DNA from 2 places in the Photobacterium sp. HL06 genome. Region 1 is predicted to be linked to the other one. Evidence: riboswitches for the same ligand, from Rfam matches in the RefSeq annotation. Region 1 holds a riboswitch; the other holds the start of a gene.
The links. A riboswitch is a leader RNA that binds a small molecule or an ion and turns the genes downstream of it on or off. The one in region 1 is predicted to bind thiamine pyrophosphate.

Region 1 (5,098 bases):
CTTTGTAGCCCTCAAGCTCTAGCTGGTTTAGCTCAAAGTTTCTCAAGCCCCCCCAGATAGCATCCACTTTTCCTGAAGCGAGTGACGAAGACAGCGCCCAGCCAACATTGATGATTTTTACGTTGTCCATGCTGACATTGGCAGAATCAAGCATCGTACCGATGGTAGCATCCTCGCTGCCGCCAATGGCGACACCAATTTGTTTGTCTTTGAGATCGGCCAGGCTTTTGATCCCAGACTTATCTAGTACGATCAAAGAGTTTAACGGGCCTGAAATCAGGGTGGCAGAGCGAACTACCGGCAGCCCAGCTGCAGTGCTCGAAATTAGGGTGCTTTGATAAGACACAGCCATATCAATTTTACCTGCGGCAACTAGTTTGTCTGGAATGCTTGGATCAGCTGGCTCCTGAATATCAATGTCGAGCCCTTGTTCGGCAAACCAGCCTTTTTCCTGGGCCAGAATGATAGGGCCGTGGTTTGGGTTGACGAACCAGTCCAGCATTAGGGTCACTTTCTCTGCGGCCGCACTGAATGAAGCGGCGGATAGGGAAAGGGCAGCAAAGCCATGTAGTAAGTGCTTTTTCATTAATGATTCCTGTTAGTCTCTTGTTATCGTTATTGTCTATAGAGCCTGAGGTAGCAGGCTCTGTTGGGGGGAAGTGTTATTTGCTTTGCCAGGGGATTGCTTTTTTTAGCAATACATCAGCAATGAAATAGAGGCTGACAGAAAACAGTGCCAGGATGAAAAGGGCGGCAAACATTTCGTCAACAAACATGCGGGCATTCGCTTGTAGCATTAAATAGCCAAGACCTTCACTTGATCCTACCCACTCGCCAATAACCGCGCCGATAGGAGCAACAACCACGGCTACTCTAATACCGGATGCCAAGGCGGGCAGGGCGGCAGGTAGCCTAATTTGCCATAGTAGCTGCCAGCGTGTTGCACCCATGGTTTTAGCAAGATCCAGGTAACCCGCAGGCGTCTGGCGAAGACCGTCATAACAACATGTCGTCACTGGGAAGAAGATGATCAGGGCGGCCATTACGACTTTTGACGCGATACCATAGCCAAGCCAAAGCATCAGAATTGGTGCGATTGCAAACACCGGAATTGCTTGGCTGGTGATTAGAATAGGCAACAGCCAGCGTCGCAGTGGGGCAAACAGCAACATTTGCAATGCGAAAAACAGCCCCATAAACAGTCCAAGTAACAGTCCAAGAATGACCTCTGAGCTAGTAACAAGAGTATGGTGCCATAGGACATCATATCGCTCGATGAGCTTGCTAAATACGGCGAGAGGACTAGGCAGTATGAATGGTGGCATGTCAAAGAACACGACTGCCGTCTGCCATAATCCCAAAATCACACAAAAGCTAATGAGGATGCGCAATGCACTCCTTGGTAGCCCTCGGTGTTTCTGTTGAAGCACTCGTTGAAGCTGGAATGATGCCTTCATGTTGTCGGATGTTTGAAGATCAGCCATAGTCCTGCTCCAGTTGCTCGATAATGGTTTGCTGATGAGCCGCCATTTGGGCATCAAATTGCCGAGGTGGTGTCGTGTCTGGCACGCCAAGGTTAAGGAGCTTGGCTGGCTTTCCCGACATAATGTAGATGTTATGTCCTAGGCGCAGTGCTTCTTGGGGATCATGGGTGATCAGCAATACTGTACAGCCTTTGAGTAACTCAGACGAAAGCGTCTGAAGTTTATGGCGTGTAACCGCATCCAGTGCCGAGAAGGGTTCGTCCATCAGAACCAACGGTTTATCCTGCATCAGGGTCCTGGCAAGCGCCACACGCTGCCGCATCCCACCAGATAGCTGATCCGGCGAGGCCGATGCGTATTCTTCAAGTCCTACAGCTTGAAGAAGCTTCATTGCTTTGTCAGTCTGCTGCGGGTTTGGTTTGGTACCGAAGCGCTGGCTGAGGCAGACATTGTCAAGAACAGATAGCCATGGCAACAGCAGATCTTGTTGTGCCATATAGGCAATGCGCTCAGACAGAGATTTGTTGTCTGAGGTGACAAGCTTGCCATGCCAGCTGGCACGGTCTTCGAGAAGGCCTGCAAGGTGGCGTAGCAAGGTCGTCTTACCACAGCCACTTTTACCGAGCAGGCAAGTCCATTGGCCTGCAGGCAAGGTTAAGTCAAGATCAACAAACAGCGCTTCTCTGGCATCTTTGAATGTGAGCGAGGCATGCTGTAGGCATACCTCGACAGCGGCTGGCTGCTTGGTTATTGATGACGTTAGCATATCCATGGCACTTATTCTGGTTGGTAGTGACCAGCAAAGAAATGATGAACAGGGCCATGGCCAGAGCCAATCTCAAGTTCATCAGCCTGACTGATTGCCTGGGTGATATAAGATTTTGCATGTTGGACAGCGGTGGCCATTTCAAACCCTTGTGCAAGGAAAGAGGCTGTTGCGGCTGACAGTGTACAACCAGTACCGTGGGTATTTGGGGTGGCAATCCGAGGCGTAGTCATCCGGATCACATCGTCTGCTAGGATCAGTAGGTCGGTACTGTTGCTATCTTGTTCTAGGTGGCCGCCTTTAAGTAGTACAGACTGCGAGCCAATTTGGCGAAGGCCCTCAATCATGCTGGTCATTTCTTTTTCATTTTGCGGAATAGTGGCACCAAGCAAAGCGGCGGCTTCTGGTAGGTTAGGGGTGATAACGTCAGCCATAGGCAATAGGTCGGATTTTAAAGTGGAGATAGCCTCTTCCTGTAGCAGGAGATCACCACTGGTTGCTACCATGACAGGATCAACAACGAGGTGCTTAGGTTGGTATTGGCGTAGTTTGGCGGCAACTGTCCGGATAATACTGGCATCACTTAGCATGCCAATTTTAACAGCCTTGATATCCAAATCTGAGAATACGGCATCAAGCTGCTGGGCGACAAATTCAGGCGCAACATTTAATATGCCTGAAACGCCCTGTGTATTTTGTGCTGTCAACGCTGTGATGACGGAGCAAGCATAGCCCCCTGTTGCAGAGATGGCTTTAATGTCGGCCTGAATACCTGCACCGCCACCGCTGTCGGAGCCTGCAATCGTTAGTGTGATTGGTGTTTTTGATGGAATGGCCATAACTACCCCTAAAGTTACGCGCAGGGTAGCAGGTGTCAGAGAATAGGCGCTTAGTAAGGCCATCTGAAGACACGATTGCTAGTTCCCTACGCCATTATTAAATGGATCAGGTTCAACGGGTCCCACCGAAGTGGTCTCAGCCAAAGGCTCCCCGACTAACTCACTAAATCATTGTAAATTCTGTTCAATTTGACAGCAGTTAATGTTGCTATCAATTGGTCAGCTATTCTAACCATGTTTTTTGCCATTGGGCAAACAAGAAAGTAAAAAAATCTGGTTGGTGGTAGGATTTTTGCTAAAAACGAGTAGATTTTATGTTCACTGAAAAAAGATTAAGGGCGTATCATAATTAGCTTTATCATTACATTTAAAGAGGTGATGTATGGAAAGTTCACAGAATACAAAGCATGAGAAAATTAATTATGTGGAGTTCCCGGCCACAAACTTAGAAGCAACGAAACAATTTTTTAATCAAGCATTTGGTTGGAGTTTTGTTGATTATGGTGACGACTATTCGGCATTCTCCAATCAAGGATTAGATGGTGGCTTCTTTCAATCGACATTAAGCTCGTCAACGGAAAATGGTGCAGCGCTTATTGTGCTTTATAGCCAAGATCTAGAGTCAACATTATCAAAAGTTGAAGCCTCCGGTGGTTGCGTTGTTCGGCCAATATTTTCATTTCCAGGAGGACGGCGTTTTCATTTCAAAGAGCCTAGCGGAAATGAGCTGGCAGTATGGTCTGATAAGTGATAAGTGATAAGTGATAAGTCATGATTACGCCCCGCGCGAAGCCGTACGGGGCTTGGTAAGAAGTCTAGTTTGACTGGCATGAAAATGAGTCCATGCCAGCCATTCAAGGTTAATGCTCTGGTGTGTATTGTGCTGAATCCTGACATGAAAATTGTTGTGATGGGACTTGTATGGAGGTATTTCGGTTGTATTCAAGCCAATATTTATCAGGTGATAAAATATTATTTGGATCAAAAGCAGCCTTCAATTTGCTAAGCAACGCTAGGTTATTCTCATCAATAAACGGTTTCACCGTATCAAACATGCCTGAGCCGCTACGATATGGGCAATAACCCGCGGAGATCAATGCATGATCCAGCTCTTGGTGAAATTCGGTCGCTTTATCAATTTCTGCCTGGGATTTCCCGAAACGAATGTTTGCAATGAGCACGACAGCGCGTTCACTGACATTTGTCATACTGTAACGCTCATCATATCCAAACTTGTGAAATGTTTTCTTGCAAATACTCAACATCTCTTTGATATCAGCCTGCGAGAAACTACTGACAGCGCATATCCAGCGAAAACATGCTGGGAACTCTGACGTTTTCATTTCTGAGTTCGCTTCACGATGGTCAAGCAATGTTTTAATCGCCTCATCAGAGGGGATGCCCTTTTTGAGGTCAATAACCAGCTGCAGCCCTGCGAGCGCAGGTGACTTGATATATTGATTCAGTTTGCTGAGAATACTCCAGCGAAAATCATCCAGCATGATCACTTTTGCGTTGGGAATCGCATGTTTGATTGTTTGTTTAAAGTACTTGAAACGTGCTTTTACGATACCCTTTGGCCCCGATAACGAAGTGGTGAGTACCCAAGCTCCCGCTGCTTTTATTGCTTGTTCACCCATTGCACGAGTCATACTGACGGTATGCACGCCGCTGGTAACAACACCTTCAAGCTTTAATTTGGCAATCGTCGCGACCATATCTGGCGCGTCGGATTCTTCCTTACATAGCACTATCACTGTTGCTTGGTATGCTGGTTTGGGCTGTAACGCGATGGTCATTTCGAGTACGATGCCAAGGTTGGACTGTGAAAATAAGCCAGAGAGAACCGGGCCGATCCCATACGGATAAAGATGTTTAGCCCTGCTTGTGCCAAACATGCCCATGCCAGTTGTGATCACTTCACCTGTTGGTAGCAATACACGCATTGATAGTATATTGCCGAAACGATCACAATAATCAGTATGTCCAAAACCTCGTTCCAGGAGGTT
Region 2 (5,098 bases), on a different replicon from region 1:
CGACCTCATCATCATCAGCGATAATGAGATTGCCGACACCAGCCCCAGCTAAATACAGCGCCGCTGCCGAACCCAACCCGCCAGCACCGACCAGCAGCACCTGAGCCTGGCTCAATAACTGCTGACCTTGCTCCCCGATCTCGGGCAGCATGATCTGGCGGTTATAGCGCATAAACGCCTGATCACTGAGCATCATCACAATCCTTATGATCATGTCGAACCAGCAGCTGGTTGAATGCCTCAACGGCCATTCGGGTATCTTCTGCCTGGGTGACAGCCCGCACGACAGCGACACTGCTAACCCCGGTACGCCAAACTTTTTCGGCCCTCGCCAGATCGATACCACCAATGGCAACAGTCGGGAAAGCATCACCAACCAGCTTCTGATACAGCGCCAGACGGTTAAGCCCCTGTGGCTTTGATGGCATCTCTTTGGTTGTGGTCGGGAATATATGTCCCAGCGCAATATAGCTCGGGCCAAATTCTGCCGCCCGCAGGATTTCATAGTAACCATGGGTCGACAGGCCCAGGCGCAAGCCTGCTTGTTGGATCGCAGCCAAATCAGCCGTTTCCAGATCTTCCTGGCCAAGGTGGACACCATAAGCCTGGTGCCTAATAGCCAACTGCCAGTAATCGTTCACATAGACCTGGGCCTGATGCTTTTCTCCAGCAGCAATGATCTGCTTAACCTGAGCGTCTAGGGTTGGGTCTGCGGGATCTTTGATCCGTAACTGGGTGGTCGTAACGCCCAAGGTAAGCAAGCGTTCAACCCATTCTGCCGAATCTACTACCGGATACAGTGCCAGCTTGGTTGCATCGGTTGTGGCAAAAGACGCCACCGCCACTTCTTTGCTTGCCCAGCCCAATTCATTAACTTCAGGGTGGTTGGCCGTCAGCGGTCGCGGAAATAGCTCACGCCCCATTGGCCAGCCCGTTTCCCCATAGCCATCAGCATGAGTTTCAACATAGCCGCGGGCATGAGCACGCGACAGTGTTACGGCATCTTCCAGTGGATAATCCAAAGCCAACGCTGCCAACAACATCGCGCGTTGTGGCTCGCTGGCACCAGCATGGTGGCAGTACACCGCTCTGGCTTCGCCATTATGGTGCCAAATATCAACACAGCCTTTTTCGGTCGGCAATCCACAGACAACCAGGGATGGATCCTGTGCAACCTGCCGTTGCAATTCGCTTAGCTCTGGATAAGGTGCGATCCATTGGTCCAACACCTTATAGCCCGCAATATCAGCCTCAGCCTGGTTAAACACCAGGCTGAACTGACGCTCTTCGATCTGAATATCGACAGTACCCGACTCGCTCCACTCAACGCTCACCTGCTCGCCAAGCTGATACTTATCAGCCGTGGCCAGCAAAGGTTCCACATGCATCAGCAGTGGCGCTAGACTATCGGGTAAACATAAAGAGCTCATTAACTATCCTCTTGAACAGGGTGATATAACTCACTACCTCTAGCTCGGAATTCATCGGCTTTCTGCTGCATGCCTTCGAGAGGATCATCAAGTAGCTTGATCGCCAGCCCCTCATTTTTCTCTAGGTTACTGGCGTATTCCCGCACCTCTTGCGAGATCTTCATCGAGCAGAATTTTGGCCCGCACATCGAACAGAAGTGAGCCACTTTGCCAGACTCCTGAGGCAGCGTTTCATCATGATAGGCTCGCGCCGTATCCGGGTCTAAACCTAGGTTAAATTGGTCTTCCCAGCGAAATTCAAAGCGCGCTTTTGACAAGGCATTATCACGTACTTGGGCGCCCGGGTGACCTTTTGCCAAGTCTGCCGCATGAGCACATAGCTTGTACGTGATCAGTCCCACTTTTACATCGTCTTTATTGGGTAATCCCAGGTGTTCTTTCGGTGTGACATAACAAAGCATGGCGCAGCCATACCAGCCAATCATTGCTGCACCAATGCCTGAGGTTATATGGTCATAGCCAGGGGCAATATCAGTTGTCAGCGGGCCAAGGGTATAGAAAGGCGCTTCGTGGCAATGCTTCAGCTGCTCTTCCATATTTTCTTTGATCATATGCATTGGCACATGGCCCGGGCCTTCAATCATGACCTGGACATCGTATTCCCATGCGATCTTGGTCAGCTCACCGAGAGTTCGTAGCTCACTGAACTGAGCTTCATCATTGGCATCAGCAACGGATCCAGGGCGCAGGCCATCGCCCAATGACAAGGCAATATCATATTGGGCACAAATTTCACAAATTTCTCGGAAGTGCTCATACAAGAAACTTTCCTGGTGGTGAGCCAAGCACCACTTCGCCATTATCGAACCACCACGAGACACGATGCCAGTGACGCGCTTTGCTGTCATCGGCACATAGCGCAGCAATACACCAGCATGGATAGTAAAGTAGTCGACACCCTGCTCTGCCTGCTCTAACAACGTATCTCGGAAAACTTCCCAGTTCAGGTTCTCAGCAATCCCATTGACCTTCTCCAGAGCCTGATACATTGGCACCGTACCAATCGGCACAGGGCTATTGCGGATGATCCATTCACGAGTTTCGTGAATATTGCGACCGGTAGACAAATCCATCACCGTATCGCCCCCCCAGCGGGTCGACCACACCAATTTTTCGACTTCTTCTTCAATGGATGAGCTGACAGCAGAGTTACCAATATTGGCATTCACTTTCACCAAAAAGTTGCGGCCAATGATCATCGGTTCTGTTTCAGAGTGGTTAATGTTGGCCGGAATAATTGCTCGGCCTTCAGCCACTTCTTTGCGGACAAATTCAGGGGTGATTTCTTCAGGTAGATTGGCACCAAAGCTGATCCCAGGATGCTGCTGGTTAAGTACCTCGTCGCGATACTTTGCCCGACCCATATTTTCGCGGATCGCGATAAACTCCATCTCAGGAGTAATAATACCTTGGCGGGCATAATGCAGCTGGGTCACACATTGACCCGCTTTAGCCCGGCGAATACGGTTAGCTTCACCAAAACGCAGATCATCTAACGTATCATCGGCCAGACGCTCTTTCGAATAGGCAGAACTTAACTCATCAAGCAGCTCGGTATCAGCTCGCTCAGTGATCCAATTTTCACGCACTTTTGGCAAACCGGCATAAATATCTACCGCCTGCTCCGGATCGGTGTAATAGCCTGACGTATCATAGACTCGTACCGATTCATTCGGCTCAAAAATAGGATCTGTTTTCGTGCCGCCGACGAGGCTGTCTGACAGCGTAATTTCACGCATTGGTACCTGTAGATCAGGGCGACTACCTTGAACATACACTTTTTGAGAGTTGGGGTAAGGTTGGGCTGTTAGTGAATCAATAAATTGTTTAGCTTCCAGTCTCGCTTGTTTGCGACTCGACATAGCAATTTCCTTTAAATTCCATAATAGGGGAAGTTGCTTGACGGATTGGTGCTTAAACAAGAGGCATACACGTAGGGTGTGCAGCGTCATCTGATACCGCAGCTACAGCATATCGGTGATGATAGTGCAGCTAAACAGAAGATTGTCTCTTGTTCCCTTCGCAGGTATTAGCCCGATCAGGTTCTACGGATCCCGCAATGCGGTCTCAGCCAGTTGGCACTCCGACAAGTTGAGTGAAGAGTATAGGTAAGCAAGCAATCAGCAGCAAGCGCAATCGACAGAAAATGATGAACTGATGTAAAAACAACTCAGGCCGCACTTTCATACGGCCTGAAGATTATTTTGTGTATTTTTTCACCACATTTTTAAGCAAAGACGAGTGAGTATCCCGAAGCTCTCCGAGCTTATGGGTGATTTTAGGTGCGCCATCCAAGTCGAACAACTTAGGCACAGCCACTCTTTGTGAAGAATAAATACCTGTGTGACCACTAAAGTAATAGGCCGTATAACAAGCAATGGCAAAGTACAGCATGTGCTCGGCACCAAATAGTTCTACCCCCATAATGGTACAGGCCAGTGGTGTATTGGTTGCCGCCGCAAATACAGCCAAAAAGCCCAAAGCTGCAAACAGATCAACCGGGGCGCCCAGCACCCAAGCCATAGTATTACCCAGCGTCGCACCGACAAAAAACAGTGGCGTCACCTCGCCACCTTTATAGCCAGCAGCCAAGGTAATTGCCGTCAACAGCAGCTTTAATAACCAGCTGTACCATTCAGCGCCACCTTCCGTAAACGCACTGAGAATGCTGACACCGCCTTCCCGGCTCGAGTAGACCCCAAGGCCAATGTAGTCATAGTTACCAATTAATTGAACGGCTGCAATTACAATCAAACCGCCAACAACCACGATCAGATAAGGGTTCTTCAATGTTGCCTTGAAAATATCTTTAAACGCATGGGTTAGCTCACCAAATAAATACCCAGCAAGACCAAAAGCAATGGCTGCCAGCATAATCTTCGCAACCATCACGATATCGACTTTAACTGCATGTTCAAACAGGGTAATAGTCTCAAGGAAATCAATTCGGTAATGGGTATGGTGAGCCCCCCAGGCACTACAGACAACATCAGCCAAAATGGCAGCAAACAAAGCAGGAATGATGGCATCATAACGCAAGCGGCCAATCGCCAGCACTTCGAGTGCAAAAATGGCACCAGTCAGAGGCGTGCCGAAGACAGCACCAAAGCCAGCTGCCACACCAGCAATCAATATCAACCGGGTATCTGCTTCATTAAGCTTAAACAACCGGGCCAGCCAATGGGTTGTCGCCCCACCTATCTGCACCGCAGTACCTTCACGTCCGGCTGAGCCACCGAACAGGTGGGTAATAACCGTCGTGATCAACACCAGTGGTCCCATGCGTGTCGGGATACCGGCTCCGGGTTCATGGATTTCATCCATGATCAGGTTATTACCCCCCTCAGAGTTCTTACCAAGGTTACGGTAACAATACACAATGGCAATGCCAGCCAATGGCAAAAGATAAATCAGCCAAGAGTTATCGATGCGAGTTTCAGTAGCAAGGTTCAGGATCCACAGGAAGAAAGCATTCAAAGAGCCGACAATCACGGCAACAGGAATTATTAGAAGTGCCCATCTCAGTATCTGGACAAAAATTTTAGGATTAGCGCTTAATGGGTGTGCCATACCGGGTATCTATCTTAATCAGGATAATATTCAGGATA

Region 2: it holds a riboswitch for thiamine pyrophosphate, as region 1 does, so the genes downstream of both, thiC (phosphomethylpyrimidine synthase ThiC) here and thiD (bifunctional hydroxymethylpyrimidine kinase/phosphomethylpyrimidine kinase) in region 1, are expected to answer to the same signal.

Annotation. Positions count from the first base shown of each region.
Region 1 covers NZ_CM183915.1:2,105,745-2,110,842, forward strand. Annotated here, with positions in the region: gene AC51G0_RS27265 (ABC transporter substrate-binding protein) at 1-586, opposite strand, end outside; partial or broken gene AC51G0_RS27270 (ABC transporter permease) at 663-1,388, opposite strand; gene AC51G0_RS27275 (ABC transporter ATP-binding protein) at 1,477-2,250, opposite strand; gene thiD (bifunctional hydroxymethylpyrimidine kinase/phosphomethylpyrimidine kinase) at 2,262-3,089, opposite strand; TPP riboswitch at 3,156-3,253, opposite strand; gene AC51G0_RS27285 (VOC family protein) at 3,472-3,840, shown strand; gene AC51G0_RS27290 (FAD-binding oxidoreductase) at 3,950-5,098, opposite strand, start outside.
Region 2 covers NZ_CM183914.1:4,015,232-4,020,329, forward strand. Annotated here, with positions in the region: gene AC51G0_RS18145 (HesA/MoeB/ThiF family protein) at 1-193, opposite strand, end outside; gene AC51G0_RS18150 (thiamine phosphate synthase) at 183-1,430, opposite strand; gene thiC (phosphomethylpyrimidine synthase ThiC) at 1,430-3,352, opposite strand; TPP riboswitch at 3,489-3,586, opposite strand; gene AC51G0_RS18160 (voltage-gated chloride channel family protein) at 3,690-5,060, opposite strand.